DNA from 4 places in the Halomonas sp. PAMB 3232 genome. Region 1 is predicted to be linked to each of the others. Evidence: predicted binding sites of a transcription regulator. Region 1 holds the regulator's gene; each other region holds the start of a gene.
The links. The regulator FliA, encoded in region 1, starts transcription of late flagellar genes. The targets are predictions, from matches to a motif close to CTAAAGTTNNNNNNNNNNCNGCCGATA.
Positions count from the first base shown of each region.

Region 2: a site for FliA is predicted at 2,312-2,338, ahead of fliD (flagellar filament capping protein FliD). Genes of this name have one in related genera too.
Region 3: a site for FliA is predicted at 2,493-2,519, ahead of RN346_RS10090 (DUF4019 domain-containing protein). Genes of this name have one in related genera too.
Region 4: a site for FliA is predicted at 2,277-2,303, ahead of RN346_RS14535 (flagellin). Genes of this name have one in related genera too.

Region 1 is NZ_CP134865.1:3,529,397-3,533,476, forward strand. Features, by position in the region: gene RN346_RS16235 (Crp/Fnr family transcriptional regulator) at 1-413, shown strand, start outside; gene RN346_RS16240 (hypothetical protein) at 455-1,003, shown strand; gene RN346_RS16245 (OmpA family protein) at 1,000-1,662, opposite strand; gene RN346_RS16250 (motility protein A) at 1,667-2,482, opposite strand; gene RN346_RS16255 (RNA polymerase sigma factor FliA) at 2,522-3,220, opposite strand; gene RN346_RS16260 (flagellar protein FlhE) at 3,246-3,650, opposite strand; gene RN346_RS16265 (hypothetical protein) at 3,688-4,080, opposite strand, start outside.
Region 2 is NZ_CP134865.1:3,185,535-3,189,614, reverse strand. Features, by position in the region: gene RN346_RS14570 (hypothetical protein) at 257-574, opposite strand; gene fliD (flagellar filament capping protein FliD) at 938-2,239, shown strand; gene fliD (flagellar filament capping protein FliD) at 2,434-3,738, shown strand; gene RN346_RS14555 (flagellin) at 3,967-4,080, shown strand, end outside.
Region 3 is NZ_CP134865.1:2,203,377-2,207,456, forward strand. Features, by position in the region: gene RN346_RS10075 (helix-turn-helix domain-containing protein) at 1-601, shown strand, start outside; gene RN346_RS10080 (MAPEG family protein) at 570-989, opposite strand; gene RN346_RS10085 (class I SAM-dependent methyltransferase) at 1,272-2,015, shown strand; gene RN346_RS10090 (DUF4019 domain-containing protein) at 2,050-2,457, opposite strand; gene RN346_RS10095 (hypothetical protein) at 2,754-4,080, shown strand, end outside.
Region 4 is NZ_CP134865.1:3,179,146-3,183,225, forward strand. Features, by position in the region: gene RN346_RS14530 (glycosyltransferase) at 1-1,077, opposite strand, end outside; gene RN346_RS14535 (flagellin) at 1,351-2,205, opposite strand; gene RN346_RS14540 (flagellin) at 2,410-3,273, opposite strand; gene RN346_RS14545 (flagellin) at 3,549-4,080, opposite strand, start outside.

The sequences.
Region 1 (4,080 bases):
AGCGGATGATCGATCTGTTCAGCCAGTCGCTGCCGCTGACCTCGGTCATGTTCGCCATCAGCAGCCGCCAGCAGTCGCTTCTGACCGAGCGGCTGGTGAACCTGGCAAGACGCACCGCCCGCCAAAAAATGGCCCACTTCATCCACGAGATGTACGTCCGCCTGAGCCAGACCAACCCGGCTTTGACCGGGCAGTTTCGCCTGCCGCTCTCCCAGGAGCAGCTCGCCGACGTACTGGGACTCAGCCCGGTGCACGTCAGCCGCACGTTCACCGCGCTTAGCGAGGCGGGGCTCATTTATCGCGACCGCCATCACATCAACATCCCGGACCTGGCGGCGCTTGCCGCCGAAGGCGAGTTCGACGACTGTTACTTAAGCGACAACGTACGGCCGCTGCTCGGCCAGTCGGAGTGATGCGTATCTTTTCTCGACATCAATACTCGGCGAACCGTCCCATGACGTCTCACACTGTTGCCGCGGCCGCGCTCGGCGTCGCCGGGCTCTTCGTTTTCGCCACCGCCGCCCAGGCGGCGCGCTATCCGGTCAGCGATGACACCGCCTTCGGCGCCTGGCACGCCGCGACGACCACCGATGCCGGCCAGCGTCACTTTCGCGCGCTGGAGGCCGAAAGCTATTCGGACGCCATTTTGAGCGTGAACGCTACCGAAGGTGTGTGCCACCTGCCCTGGCTCGAACTACGCGTGACCCTAAAAGAGACGCAGTCCGAGAGCCGCGCGGTGAACCTGGTCCCGGCGCGGCTGCGCGTCGACCAGACGCCGATCATGGAGACCATGGCGGAGTTCATCGTCGAAGAGGGGGATGACGGCTTCTACAGCCACTTCTACCTGGGCGAGCTCGACGCGCTACTGGCGCGCATGAGTGAAGGCGAGCAGCTGTTCATCGGCTTCGAGCAGGGGAGTGCCACGCCCTGGACCATGACGTTTGATCTCGACGGCGCCGGCCAGGCGATTCAGGAGATGCAGCGACGCTGCGCCGGGGCTTAAGGCGTAACCCGCGCCGGCTCCGGGGCGGGAGTTCGCAGCACGAATTCGACGCGGCGGTTGGCGGCGCGCCCTTCCCGCGTGTCGTTGCCGGCGAGCGGGCGCGTGTCGGCGTAGCCCACGGCGCGTAGCCGCTGCCGCGCCACGCCCTCCTGCTCGAGATGGCGCACCACCGCGATCGCCCGCCCGGTCGAAAGCTCCCAGTTGGAGGCGAACGCCGCGGTCGAAATCGGCACGTTATCGGTATGGCCTTCCACCGACACCTCGCCCTCGAAGGTGTCGATCACCTCGCTCAATCGCTCGAGCACGCCTTCTCCCTGGGGGGTCAACTCGGCGGCGCCGCTGGCGAACAGCAGGCTGTCGTCGATGCGCAGGGTCACGCCTTCGCGCCCCTGGCTGACGCTTACGCCCTGAATGTCGAGCGCGGCCATGGCCGGCGATAGACCGCTGTCGCGCGGCAAGATTCCCGAGGAGAGCGGCTGAAGGCCCTGGCCTTCGTTTGATGCCTCGCCGCCGCTACCCGCCGGCGTCAGTGCCAGCAGGAGCACGAACAGCGTGATCAGAAGGGTCAATACGTCGAGGTAGCTGGTCAGCCACCCCTCCTCGCCGTCGCCGCCGGTAAAGGGCGTTTCCAGCGCGTGGCGGGCGTCACAATTGAGCATGGCGCTAGCCTTTCGCCGCGACGCCGCTGCCCGGGCGCGGCTTCACGTGGGGGTCGTTGATCTCGTCGTGGTAGTTGGCCACGAACGAGTTCAGCGTCTCTTCGATGAACGACGGCAGCCGGCGCTTGGTGATCAGCGAAATGCCTTCGAGCACCATGTTCATGGTGATCAAGCGCTCCTCGGTGCGCCGCTCGAGCTTCACCGCCACCGGCTTGAACACCAGGTTCGCCAGCAGGATGCCGTAGAAGGTGGTGAGAAGCGCCACCGCCATGCGCGGGCCGATCACCTCGAGATCCCCGGCGTCCATGACTTCGAGCATGTTGACCAGCCCCACCAGGGTACCGATCATGCCAAACGCCGGCGCGTAGGTCGCCATGGTGCGAAAGATCTGCGCCTCGGCGTGCTCGCGGGCCTTGAGCCTGGCGATACGCCAGCGCAGCATGTCAAAGATCTCGTCTTCCTTGGTGTTGGCGATGACGAGCTGGATGCCGGTGCGCAAAAACGGGTTGCGGGTGTGTTCGAGCTCGCGCTCCACTGCGCGCACGTCGCCCTTGAACCAGAGCCTGGCCATGGAGACTAGCTCGTCGATGTCGTCGCGCACATAGGTATTCTCGCGGCGAAATACCAGCCCCACCAGGCGTACCACGCGCACCACTTCCTTGAGCGGATAGCTGATGAAGGTCGCCGCCAGCGTGCCGGTGATGACGATGGCAAGCCCGGGCAGGTTGATGAAGCTTGCCGCGGACTCTGCGGTAAAGAACAGCACGCTCACCAGCAAGAGGATGCTGGCGCCTATTCCAATCAGGGTAGAGGGGTTCATCGACGGCTCCTCGCCGGTTGGGGTTAACAGTGAAAAGGTTTAGTCCGGCTCGTGCAGACGCGCCCGCAAACGGCTGATGGCTTGGCTGTGTAGCTGCGACACGCGCGACTCGGTGACGCCCAGCACCGCGCCCACCTCCTTGAGGTTGAGCTCTTCCTGGTAGTAAAGCGCCATCAACAGCTTTTCGCGCTCCGGCAGCGCCTCGATCGCGGCAATCAGGGTTTCGCGCTGCTGGCCGTCCAGTAGCTCCTCGAAAGGCGCGTTCAGCGACTCCTGAATCGGCTCGCCGCCCTCCTCCAGAAGCTCCTCAAAAGGCAGCAGATGGCCACTATTAGTGTCCGCCAGAAGCTGCTGGTACTCGTTAATTGGCATGTCCAGATCGCGGGCGATCTCGCTCTCTTCCGGGGGGCGGCCAAGGCTTTGCTCCAGCCGGCGCACGGACTCGTCCATGGCCCGGGCCGAGCGGCGTACGCTGCGCGGCAGCCAGTCCCGGGTGCGCAGCTCATCGACCATTGCGCCGCGAATTCGCTGGCTAGCAAAGGTGGCGAAGCTCGCCCCCTGGGCGGCATCAAAACGCCCCAGCGCCTCTAAAAGCCCTACCATGCCGGCCTGGATCAGATCGTCGAGCTCGATGCTGGCCGGCAAACGAACTTGCAACGCCAGCGCCTGGCGACGCACCAGCGGCATGTGCTGGTTGACCATATCGCTGTGTTGGATTCTTCCCTTTGCTGTATACATCGGCGTGCCCCTGGCTAATCGCTGGTCACTGATAGTTCACAATCACTTGAAGCCCTCTCACCCTCACCGGCGGCTGGCCACGCCCCAACGCGAAACGAAACTCGAGCGGCGCACCGGCATTGAGCCCGGCAAGGCCGGTGGCACTGCCGCGCTGGCCGTCGAGGGCGACGCAGCGCTCCGGGTGGCAAAGCCAGGCATGGATATCGGCCCCCGGCGGCGCTTCGAAGCGCCAGTTGACGCGCTCGATGCGCCCCTGATGAATCTCGGCACTGGGCGGCGGCGCGAGCGCCTGGCTGGCACTTGCCCGGTCGCTCATCGCGACCATCAGCCCAGTCGTATCGACACTCCAGCTGCCCCCGCCCGCCAGGGCCGACAGAGAAAGCCCGCTGGCCACCACCCCCCTCAGCGCTGCGAGAATGACGTTTCTCATTAGCATAACCTAACCATAGTGGCTCACTCAGTATGGCCTACCTGGCCAAAAGCAGCAGTTCGATCCCCAGGTACGCCGTCGCCGCCGCGCGCAGATTCTCGAGCAGCCCGGCGCGGGGCAGGCCCGGCTCATGCAGCGCCAACAGCCGTTTGGGCCCCTGGTGTTCGCTGACCAGGCGCAGCGTGCGGTACATGGCGGCGAACGCCTCGGCGTCGCTTCGCACCCACAGCGCCCAGCGCGAGTAGCGCGCGCAGAGCGCCTGGAGCGGCGCATCGGCGTCCACCGGCACGACCTCCCAGCTCTCTGGCGTTGCCGCCCAGCGCCGGCCAAGCCGCGACCACTCGTCGAGGCGCGCGATCACCGGCTCGCGCTGCTTCGACCCAAGCCCGACCACGGCGAGCGGTATTTTGGCGACATGCGCGTCTGCGAC
Region 2 (4,080 bases), 340 kb from region 1:
CGCACGTAAATTACGCAAACCGCCCGAAAGCCTGCTAGGATGAGAATGTTGCCTCGATGGGTAAGCAACCCTTTGATTTTCCTAAAACGCAAAAAAGCAAGGAGCGCCGCAATGCGTAACATCATCTATATCGTGGGTCTGGTCGTCGTCGTGCTGTTCATTCTTTCGATGCTTGGCCTGCGCTAATCAAGGCGCCGTGCCAAACACAAACGCCCGCAAATGCGGGCGTTTTTACGTTCGAGCGGAGCCTTTTGCGCTAGGCGCAGTCCGCCGCGCCCTGACCGAACAGGTCGAACATGATGTCCCGGCCCAGCGCCGTTAGCACGAAACGCCCTTCCTGATTGGTCATTCCCGCCGCGTTTGATTCAAGCATTTCACGACACGCCGCCCAGCCCGCATCCTGCTCATCGAGCGCCGCGATCTCGCGCTTTGCCAACCCGCAGCCGGGCAGCGTCACGGTTTCCAACACATGACCGTTCACGTACAAAAGCTCTGCCAGTGTGAATAGGCACTGACGCAGCCGAGACGCATCTACGGCGGCAGGGGCGCCGGGGGTGTCACCTTCGCAGGGCATTGAATGCTCCATCGTTTAACGAACAACGTTTCCCTAGTGTAATGGAGCTGACCTATTTAGACCAAGGTCTAAGTTTTTGGCGTGTTCAACGCTTGGGTTCGGTACGTATTGCGCCCTGCGGTTATTTCCTCTTGGGTGGCTCTTTTAACCGAAAAAGTCGTAAAGATTACAGAAAATAACCGTTTACTAAGTTAAAAGTGGGATAAAGGCTAAAGACACTGCGCGATTTGCCGATAATCAATGCATTGACACAGGCAAATTTCAGCTCGCCTAAAGAGCAGGCGATCACATTTAAAGGGGCAGCAATCGATGGCTTCCATATCTTCACTGGGCATTGGCTCGGGGCTCGATTTAAACGGGCTATTGGATCAGCTTCAAACCGCCGAGCGCGCCAAACTTCAGCCCATTGCCGAGCAGGTTCAATCTGCCAACACGACCGTCTCTGCCTATGGAGCGCTCAAAAGCGCGGTTTCCACGTTCCAGGATGCCACCCAGGCGTTGAACGATACGTCGTCGTTTGAAAGCCTCACCACCAATGTCGAGGGCGACGGTGTTATCGCCATTGCGTCCAGCGAAGCACAGGCGGGCCGGTACGACGTAGAGGTGGATCAACTGGCAACTGCTGGTAGCCTCGTGACAGAGCGTTTGGATAGCGCTGATGAAAGTGTTGTCAGCGGTGAGCAGACGCTCAGCTTCGCACTGACTGAAGGCAGTATGCCCGAGATCACGATCGCCGATGGCAGTTCGCTTGAAGACATTCGAGACGCCATCAACGATCAAGGCGGCGGTCAGGTGACTGCCTCTATCATCAATGACGGGCAAGGGTATCGGCTCTCGGTCATGTCGAGCGAGACCGGCGCTGATGCCAGTATCGAAAGTACCAATTTCTCGACCATTCTATCCGGTGATGTCACCACCTCGGACACTCAGGTCGTGCAAAAGGGACAGAACGCGGCGTTCAACGTCAACGGTATCGATATCGTCAGTGCCTCCAACCAGGTCGAGGGCGCCATTCAAGGAATGACCTTGACGCTCACGGAGGCCGGTACTTCGAGTACCATCAAGGTCGAGCAGGATAATGAAGCACTGCGTGAGAACGTGAATACCTTTGTGGAAAGCTTCAACACGCTCAAGAGCACCTTGAATACCTTGACCAACTTCGATGTGGAAACGGGCCAGTCGGGAGGCTTGAACGCTGATGCGACTACACGAGCCGTCGAGCGCGAGCTCCGTCAGGCTATTAGCGGTATGACCGGCGGTGACGGCTTCAACGTACTGTCCGACGTCGGCATTTCATTGCAAACCGACGGTACGCTAAAGGTCGATGACGAAAAGCTGGATAACGTCATTGCCACCCAGCCGGACAGGCTGGCCCAATTTTTCGCAGGGAGCAGCGAAGGAGGCGGCATGGCCGGACAAATCAATACGTCTCTTGAGCGCCTGGTAGGCGATGGCGGCCGCCTTGATACGGCCAAAGAAAATGCAGAAAGCCGCGTCGAGTCGCTACAGGAGCGCTATAGCCGAACCGAAGAGCGCATCGGGCAAACCGTCGAGCGTTATCGTGTTCAGTTTCAAGCAATGGATAGCATGGTGGCGCAAATGAATCAGACGGGTGCCTATCTCGAACAGCAGTTGGGAATGCTGGCCCAAACCAACCAGAGCTAGGCCCAGCTCTCACGGACAGGAAATGCCCAGCTACAACGCTGGGCTTTTTTTAGAGGTATCTTTTGAAGGTGCCTAAAGTTCGTTATCACCCCGCCGATAAACAAGGTAATCAACCCATACTCTTTGCTACTTATTACTCGAGGATTTAACCCATGGCATCAATCTCCGCGCTTGGTGTAGGTTCCGGGTTGGACTTGAACGGTCTGGTGGATCAGCTTAAAGCCGCTGAGCGCCAGAAGCTTACCCCCGTTTTACAGCAGCAAAGTGCTCAAAAGACCAAAATTTCGGCCTATGGGCGTCTTGAGTCGGCGATGGACCGGGTCAACACCTCGGTCAAGGCGCTAAACGATGCCTCGACCTTCAAACAGCAAAAAAGCACGGTAACCGGCAGTGGCGTTCTGGCCACGGCGGGTGAGAAGGCCAACCCTGGGCGCTTTGAAATTAGCGTGTCTCAGCTGGCTCGTGCCGGCAGCGCGGCGTCCAATAGTGTGGCGCTGGATCAGGAGCTCACTGCTACTGATACGAAATTGAAGCTCAATTTCGGCGCGGGCACTACGCAGACGAGCCTTGACGTCGATATCAAGGCAGGCAGCACGCTAGCCCAGGTACGCGATCAGATCAATGCAAATAAGGAGTCGGGTGTTACCGCCTCGCTTGTCAACGATGGCACCGGATACCGTTTGGCGCTCAGCTCAAAGGAAACCGGCAAGGACGCCTCGCTCACAGGGTTTTCCGGTCTCGATGGGCTTTCAATGGATAGCACGACGGTGCGGCCAGGCCAGGACGCTGCGCTCAACGTCAACGGCATCGCGATCACCAGCAAGACCAACCGCGTCGAAGGCGCTATTGAGGGTGTAACGCTCGATCTCACCGCCGTGTCGGAATCCCCCGCCACCCTGGTGATCGAGCGAGACAACGACTCCTTGAAGGAGGCGATCAATAACTTCGTCAGTAACTACAACGAAATGAAATCGACCGTAGAGCGCATGACCAAGTTCAACGGCGAAGGCGAGATCTCGGGCGAGCTGATAGGTGACCGTACCGTACGCACTATCGAAAACCGCTTGAGTCGTGACGTGAGCGACAGCTTGGCGGGCGGCGATATCACGCGGCTGTCTGAAATCGGAATCTCGATTGATGAGCGCGGGCGCTTGAAGGTCGACGAAGAAAAGCTCGATGCCGCTGTTGCCAACGACCCTGAAGGCCTATCTGCCTTCTTCGCTGGTGACAGCAAGGAAGCAGGCTTTGCAGGGCGCCTCAGCACAACATTGACGACCATTACCTCAGAAGATGGCCTCATTAAAAGCTCGGTCACCAGTGCAGAACAGCGAATCGAGAGTCTCGATAAGCGCAAGGAGCGCATGGAAGCCAGCATCGAGCGCAACGTGGAGCGCTATCGTAAGCAGTTTGCCCAGCTCGATGGCATGATTGCGCAGATGAACTCCATGAGCAGCTACCTGGGCCAGCAGTTCGATATGCTGAGCAATATGCAGAAGTAGTAAACCTTGCTATCAAACGAAACGGTGCTAATACGCTCTCGTTCGTAACGACAATTTATTTTATCAGCGGGGCCGTAAGGCCCCGTTATAGTTTCAAGGCCAAATTTTCATAAAAAAGTGGGTAAATGAGCTAAAGGATCGCCCCGCTTCGCCGTTAATTATAACAACGGCGATGCAAGCGCCGATTTATAGGCCTCTCTTGGGCCACTAAACACAGAGGATTACCCCATGTCCGTCATCAATACCAACATCACTTCCATGATCGGCCAGAACAACCTGAGCAAGTCCCAGGGCATGCTGGCTCAGGCGCAGGAGCGTCTTTCTTCCGGCCTGCGTATCAAC
Region 3 (4,080 bases), 1.3 Mb from region 1:
CCTTTTGGATCAGCTGCGCGAGAAGGCGCCTGGGGCCCGCGTGCAGGGCGATTGTATCTTCATCGAAGACGGGCGCTACTTGACCAGCGCGGGCATTTCCACGGGCATCGATACCATGCTGCACTGGTTGACCCGTATGGGCGGCCACGCACTGGGGCTTTCGGTGGCGCGCGAGATGGTTCTTTATTTGCGCCGCAGCGGTCAGGAGCCCCAGCTCGGCGCCTGGCTCGAAGGCCGTAATCACGTGGATGAGCGTATTCACCGTGTGCAGGACGCTATATGCGCCGCCCCCGCGAAGGCCTGGCGGGCGGAGGTGCTGGCGTCCCAAGCCGCCATGAGCGAGCGACATTTCCGGCGTCAGTTCAAACAGCTGACCGGCATGCAAGTGAGCGACTACATCAGCGGTTTGCGGCTACAGCGAGCCAAAACCCTAATGATTGAAACCGCCTGGACACTCGACCGCATCGCCGAAGAGTCCGGCTTTGGCGACGAACGGCAACTTCGCCGCTGCTGGGCGCGCGTGGAGATACGCCCGCCCGGCGAGTGGCGCCGCGACCAGCCAATGGCGATTACAGCGCCAACAGAATTTGAATCGCCATAACGATCATACACACAAGCCCCACGCCGTAGGCGATGGTGCGCCAGGGCTGAAGGCGTGCAAGATAGGCGAGCGTATGCGCGTAGCGCGCCGCGGTGAATACCATGAACAACCACATGGCAAGCCCGGGCGACGCCCCGACCAGCACGTAGGCTACGCCCAGAGCCAAAAAGATGGGGATATTCTCCAGATCGTTGGACCAGGCCTTACTCGCCTGCTGCACCTGAGGAAGTTCCTCCCTGGACGGCTCCTTCCCCGCCATGCGCGCGTCTTCCGGGGTCTTGAACGTCATTTTGGTAATACGGTGATACCCCTGGTACAGCCCGGTCGCCCACATCTTCACAAACAGCAGCACCGTCGCCACGGCGTACCAGTAAACGGCGTCATCCATGATGACCTCCTTGGATCGGTTGATGGCCGCCGTGGCAAACCCCACCACGGCTCAAAGCCACTGTAAGCATAGCTGACCCTGGCACCAGCGGAGAAAACACCGCTGGTGTTTAGAGGTGATCGCCATGAACGGCTGGAACCGGCTCGCGGTCAGCATGCGCTTCACACCAAATATGGGAACGTAAGCGGCGATTGCCCATTCTGAGGGCCTTTTGACACCGGGCTTCTAAAATCCAAAGCGCTCGTTTACCATGCGCCACCCCCTTTTCGAGCGCTGCCTGTCATGTCTGCCAACGCCCTGTATACCGACCTCTCCCGCTACTACGACGTCATGTGCGAGGAGATCGACTACCCGGCGCAGAGCCGCGCCGTACAGCGCTTGAATCAGCTTTTCGGCAACGGCGGGCGTCGCCATCTGGATCTGGCCTGCGGCACCGGCCCCCACGTGCGCCACTTTCTCGACGCAGGCTTTGATAGCATCGGACTCGACCTCAACCCGCCCATGCTGGCGCAGGCCGCCAGGCGCTGCCCCGAGGCGAGTTTCAGCCATCAGGACATGGGCGACTTCGTCGTCGGTGAGCCGCAGGATCTGATCACCTGTTTTCTCTACTCGATTCACTACAACGCGGATGTCGAGCGCCTAAAGGCGTGCATCGAAAGCGCCTGGCGCGCGCTCGAGGCGGGCGGCGTAATCTGCTTCAATGCCGTGGACAAGGAGAAGATCGACAACGCCCTTTCGATCAAACACACCGCGCGCCGGGAAGAGGAGACGTTCACGTTCAGCTCGGGCTGGCACTACCCGGGTAAAGGCGAGCGTCAGTCGCTAAAACTCTGTATCGAGAAAACCACCGCCGGACAGAGCGAGCGCTGGGTCGACGAACACGCCATGGTCGCCGTGAGCTTCAAGGAACTCATCGCGCTGCTAACGCCCTACTTTACCGTCGAGGTGTTCGAGCATGATTTCCAGGCGATCACGCCCTGGAACGGCGAAACGGGCAACGCGCTGTTCGTGTGCGTCAAGAACTAACCATGTATGCCAAGGGCGAACCCGAGAATATCGGCTACTGCACGTAGTAGCCGCTCACCCGCCAGGTCCCATCCTCGAAGTGCGGCGTGACGGTCTCGGTCACCTGCTTGTTGGCGAAGCTGGTTTGAAAGGTAAATATCTTGAGATCCCCGCGCGGCGCACCGGGCATGGAGGTGTCGCTGACCACGCGCAGCGGGTGGCGCGACTCCACCGGCCCCATGTCTTTTCGCGCAAGCTCAACGGTGCGCGCCAGCATATCCGGCGATAGCGGGCGCTGTAGAAGCGGCGACGCCGACTCCCAGGCTTTCTCGAACTCTCCGCTGTCGATGCTGGCAAGCCAGGCCATCACCGCGGTTTCGGCCGGGTCGCTATGGGCAACGGCGTGGGCGGGTAGTATGGATAAAGCGAAAGCCGCCATTAAGGTACGGTGCGAAGTAGGCATAAAGGGGGCTCGTGTGGAAAAGGGTGTCTTCTGTATATCGGTCGTGCGGCGTCGGGCTTTAGCTCGTGACAACGCCTTTCAACGTGCAAAGCGTTGACCCTGTTTAATTCAGCCGGCGCAGGTGACGCTGGCAAGCGCCGTATTTGCTTTAGCCAAGCGTTGTCACTAGGGTATTGAGCGGGCAGCGCCTCTCACGCCTTCTCGCATACCGTTTTCGGTGATCGGCGGTATGTAACCCAGCCAGCCTTCAATAATTAAAAAACGGCATATAAAACGACACTCGCAAGGAAAACATCATGTCATACCCACGCGTATGCCAGTTCAAGCGACTGGCACTCGGGCTTAGCGTCTCTGCGGCCATGCTCTCCAGCGCCCAGGCACAAACCAGTGACTCGCAAACCATCGACGAGCTGCGCGCCCAGCTCAACCAGATGCAGCAGCGCATCGAGCAGCTCGAACGCCAGCAGTCCTACGGCGCATCAAACAACGACCAATCGATGGCATCGAATCAGGGCACTTCCAGTCAGAGCGGCGCTGGCCAGAGCGGTTTCAATCAAAGCGGTTCCAGTCAAAGCAACGCCAGCAAGGACGCTTATGGTGAGGGCACCGCCACGGGCACCTCGGCCAACGGCGAAGAGGCCCAGCTCGCCCAGCAGAACCAGCAAACGCTTCAAGAGATGCAGCAGGTCGAAATCGGTGGGCTGCTCGAACTCAGCGGCAGCGTCAACGACTGGGATAGCCAGAGCAAGGACACCTCGGGCGATCTCGACTTCGGCAAGTTCGTCGTGACCGTTCAGGGTGAAACCGGCGCTATCGACTACTCGCTGGCCTACCGCTTCTACGACGACTACCATTTTTTGCAGCACGGCTGGATCGGCTACAACCCCACCGAGGAAGACTCGTTCAAGCTGGGCCTGGTGCAGACGCCCTTTGGCAACATGGATTACGGCTACCTGGGCTGGTACGGCAACCTGGGCTATCTGGCGGGCTTCAACGATAACCAGAACGCCGGCATCAAGTGGGATCACTCCGCCGGGCCCTGGGACACCTCGCTTGCGTTTTTCAAAAGCGACAGTCTGGGCGATGGCAACGAGCACTACGGCGCCAACGCCGTGGGCGATGGCGCCCAGGGCAACAGCGAAGAGAACCAGGTCGCGGCGCGCCTAGGCTACACCTTCGGCCATGACACCGATTACGCCATCCAGGTGAACGTCTCGGCGAAGGGCGGTCAGCTCTACAACCGCAACACCGAACGCAGCGGCGACAATTGGTCGGCGGCACTCGGCGTGGACGGAAGCTACGGCAACTGGCGCACGCTGGTCCAGGCTACCACCTACGAGTACAACGCTAAAAATCCCGACGAGGCGACCTCGGGCATTTCCGATAACGCCCTGCAGATCGGCGCGTTCAACTTCAACTACCTGATTCCCGCTCAGGGCGAAATCTACTCGGCGAGCGTCGGTTACAACATGGACGTGGACTGGGGCCCGGTTGAAAGCCTCTATTTCTTCAACGACTTCAGCGTGATCGACCCTTCAAACGACTTTACCAGCCTCAACGGCGGCTTCGGCGATCAGCAAAACCCGATGGTCAACGATCTGGGCGTGCAGATGACCGCCGGGC
Region 4 (4,080 bases), 350 kb from region 1:
TGCATTGAATAGCGGCTGTAACTCTTGCTCGCCAAGCAGATGCTGGTAGGGCTCTTCATAACACTGTTCGGGGAAATCGAAGGTGATACCCGCCTTACCTACCATTTCGGGCATGCCACCGCGATTGGTGATCAGCGCCGGTATACCATTGAGCATGGCCTCAGCAAGCACCCGCCCGGAGCTCTCCCACCAGAGGCTGGGCGCAGCCAATACGCGCGCGCGGCTATAAGGCCCTCGCATATCACTGGTATTACCCGTCACAGTCACGTTACTCAACGTGCTGCGCTGTTGCCCCATCCGCTTGGTCGTCTCACGCAGCACGGCCGACCAATCGGCGCGCGCCTCCACGACCTCAAGTTCGATATCCGGACGCTCTCGCTCGAGCTTTTCAGCCAGTTGTACGAACACGCTGGCGCCCTTCTGCCAGCTCGGATTCACAAAAAGAAGTCGCTTGCGCTCGTGCTCATCGGCAACGAAGCGGTCCGAGGCAATGAACTTGCCTACCGGCGTGGAGGTAAATCCTACTTCCTTGCGATACATGTCTGCCGTTGCTTGGCTGTCGGTTACGATCAGATCAATATCACGGCACCAGCGGGGCGATTTATAGTTGCCATTAGCCAGATAAAAGGCCACGGGGATACCTCGATCGCGGGCCTCGTCGGCGATAAGCATATCCACGGTCTGGCCACCGTAGAACCACACAACGTCCGGCTTGAAGGAATCCAACAGATATACATACTGGCTATACCAGAGCCCTTCTTCGTGCGTGGTGAAATGATTCCGGTTATAGCTGTAGCTCACGAGCATCTGATGAGTCAGAGGACCATCTTTCGCGTCAATCAACTGGTGCAGATGGGAATCGAGATCAGCGAACTGCTCCTTGAGAAGCGCCATTCCCTTGGGGTTGTCGAATACCGTCGCTCCCAGCACTTTGACGTCATACCCATTGGCCACTAACTGAAGCAGCATTTGGCGTACGGTCATGCTTGCACCGCTGGACGTATCCAAAAGGCAGAACGGGTTGGCCCATAGCAAACGAGGTTTACGTTTGGGTGTGGCGGGAGTCGTCTTGGCCATTAGGCAGCTCGCAAAAAAGTGGCAGTCTGCCTAGTCTACTTCGCGACCACGTGTACCAAAGAGGCAAATGCACCGGTTTTTAAGCAGGTATTCCATGGACTGCTTCAGGAACCAGGGTTGCGAAGGAGATAATTATAGTTACCGAATGTGCGACGCCACGCTTTAGGCTGGCCTGGTAGGAAACGTGTAAAGGAGCTGACACTGAGCCACCTAAAAGAAAACGGGGCCTTTTGGCCCCGTTCGGTTGTTTCATTAGTTGTACCGCTGAAAGAATTAACCCAGCAGAGACAGTACAGACTGCGGCGTCTGGTTCGCCTGGGCCAGCATGGAGGTACCCGCCTGCTGAAGGATGTTGGCGCGAGTCATGTTGGACACTTCTTTCGCGTAATCGGCGTCTTCGATTCGTGAGCGCGCTTCGGACAGGTTGGTCGAGGTGGTCGCCAGGTTGTCGATTACGGAGTCGAAGCGGTTCAGCGTGGCACCCAAGGTTGCGCGGTTGGTGTCCAGAGTCTTGGTCGCGGCATCGACGGAGTCGATTAGATTCTGGAAGCTGCTGTGGGCTGCGGTGCCACCACTAACGGCAAATGTGGTGCCGGTGATTTCACTGCCGCTTGCTAAGCCCAGACCCGCCACAGTCGCATCGACGGTCTTGACACTAATCACGTCTTCGGAATCGGTGTTGGAGCCAACCTGAATGCTCAGGCTGCCGCTGGCATTGAGCAAGCTAGTGCCGTTGAAGTTGTTGCTGCCTGCTACGCGGTCGATCTCGGCCAGACGCTCGTTGATCTCAGTGGTGATCGCAGTACGGTCATCGGCGGTGTTGGTATCGTTGGCGCCCTGAACCGCCAATTCGCGAATACGCTGCAGGTTGTCGTTGATCTGGTCCAGACCGCCTTCCATGGTTTGAACGAGCGAGATACCGTCGCTGGCGTTACGGCTCGCCTGATCCATACCCTTGATCTGGGCGGTCATCTTGTTGGCGATCGCCTGACCTGCTGCGTCGTCGGAGGCGCTGTTGATACGCAGGCCGGAAGAGAGACGCTCTTGCGCCTGAGCCAGCATGCCCTGGGACTTGCTCAGGTTGTTCTGGCCAATCATGGACGTGATGTTGGTATTGATGACGGACATGGGGTAATCCTCTGTGTTTAGTGGCCCAGGAGAGGCCTTTAAATCGGCGCTTGCATCGCCGTTATTATAATTAACGGCTGTTGGAGGTACTTCTTTAGGCCTTTCGCGCGATTCACATGAGAAAAAATGCGGGAGGCGCCCAACGAAAAACGGGGCCTTGCGGCCCCGTCGTTCACTTCACTCGTTGTGCTACTGCTCGAGCAATTAACCCAGCAGAGACAGTACGGACTGCGGCGTCTGGTTAGCCTGCGCCAGCATGGAGGTGCCCGCCTGCTGGAGGATATTAGCGCGGGTCATGTTGGAGACCTCATCCGCGTAGTCGGCATCTTCGATGCGCGACCGAGCTTCGGAAAGGTTGGTTTCGGTCGTTGCCAGGTTGTCGATCACCGAATCGAAACGGTTGAGCGTGGCACCCAGCTCCGCACGATTAGTGTCCAATTCTTTTACGGCGCTATCCACTGAATTAATCAAAGATTGGAAATCACTATGGTCACCACCACCTGATACCGCGGTGGCCGCTGCCTCCAGGTTGGCAACCCCACCACTCACCGCGCCCAGGTTGTCGCTAGTGGCGTCAAAGCGGCTTACTGAAATGGTGTCATCGTCAGTGGTGTTCGCGCCGATCTGAATTTCCAGGTCGTCAGTACTAACGCCGTCCAGCAAGTTAGTACCGTTGAAGTTGTTGCTACCCGCAACACGATCAATTTCTTCAATACGCTCAGTGATCTCGGTGGCAATCGCCGCGCGATCTTCTTCCGTGTTGGTATCGTTAGCGCCCTGCACCGCCAGCTCACGAATACGTTGCAGGTTGTCGTTGATCTGATCGAGACCACCTTCCATGGTTTGCACCAAGGAAATGCCGTCGCTGGCGTTACGGCTGGCTTGGCTCATACCGTTGATTTGGGCAGTCATCTTGTTGGCGATGGCTTGACCTGCGGCATCGTCGGAGGCGCTGTTAATACGCAGTCCGGAAGAGAGACGCTCCTGCGCCTGAGCCAGCATGCTTTGTGAAGAGCTCAGATTATTCTGGCCAATCATGGAGGTGATATTCGTATTGATTACAGACATGAGTATTGCTCCTTGAAGTATAACTGGCCAGCGGGCCAACTTGGCGACGCTTGTGCCGTCGCTACCAAGGGGTAACGGCTGCTATATCCAACACTTGAAGAAACAAGGCTTTTTTTATGTAGCAAAGAGTAACGCTATAGAAAAATGATGCAGAAGATCTGCGTTATTTTCAGGCTATGCGGGGGTTATAGCGTGTAACGAAGTGTTCCATATTTCTCTCAAGCCTATAACGAAAACGGGGCCTTTCGGCCCCGTCGACACTCATTAATGTGTTATTAACCAAGCAGAGATAGAACGGACTGCGGGGTCTGATTGGCCTGAGCCAGCATGGACGTACCCGCCTGCTGCAGAATGTTGGCGCGGGTCATGTTGGACACCTCCTTGGCATAATCGGCATCCTCGATACGTGAGCGCGCTTCGGACAGATTGGTCGAGGTGGTCGCCAGGTTATCGATCACGGAATCAAAGCGGTTCAACGTGGCGCCCAAAGTCGCGCGGTTGGTATCCAGGGTTTTCGTTGCGCCATCGACAGCGTCGATCAAACTCTGGAAAGTCGTGTGCGATGCTCCTGCACCGGAAAGCGCGGCAGCTGCGCCACTCACTCCCAAGGCAGCGCTAGTCGCATCGATTGTGCTCACTTCAATAACATCATTGGTCGATGTATTGGAGCCAACCTGAATGTTCAGAGTACCGCCACCGCTAACATTAAGCAGGTTAGTGCCGTTGAAGTTATTGCTGCCCGCTACGCGGTCGATCTCGGCGATACGCTCGTTGATCTCGGTCGTGATCGCCGCGCGATCGTCGGCG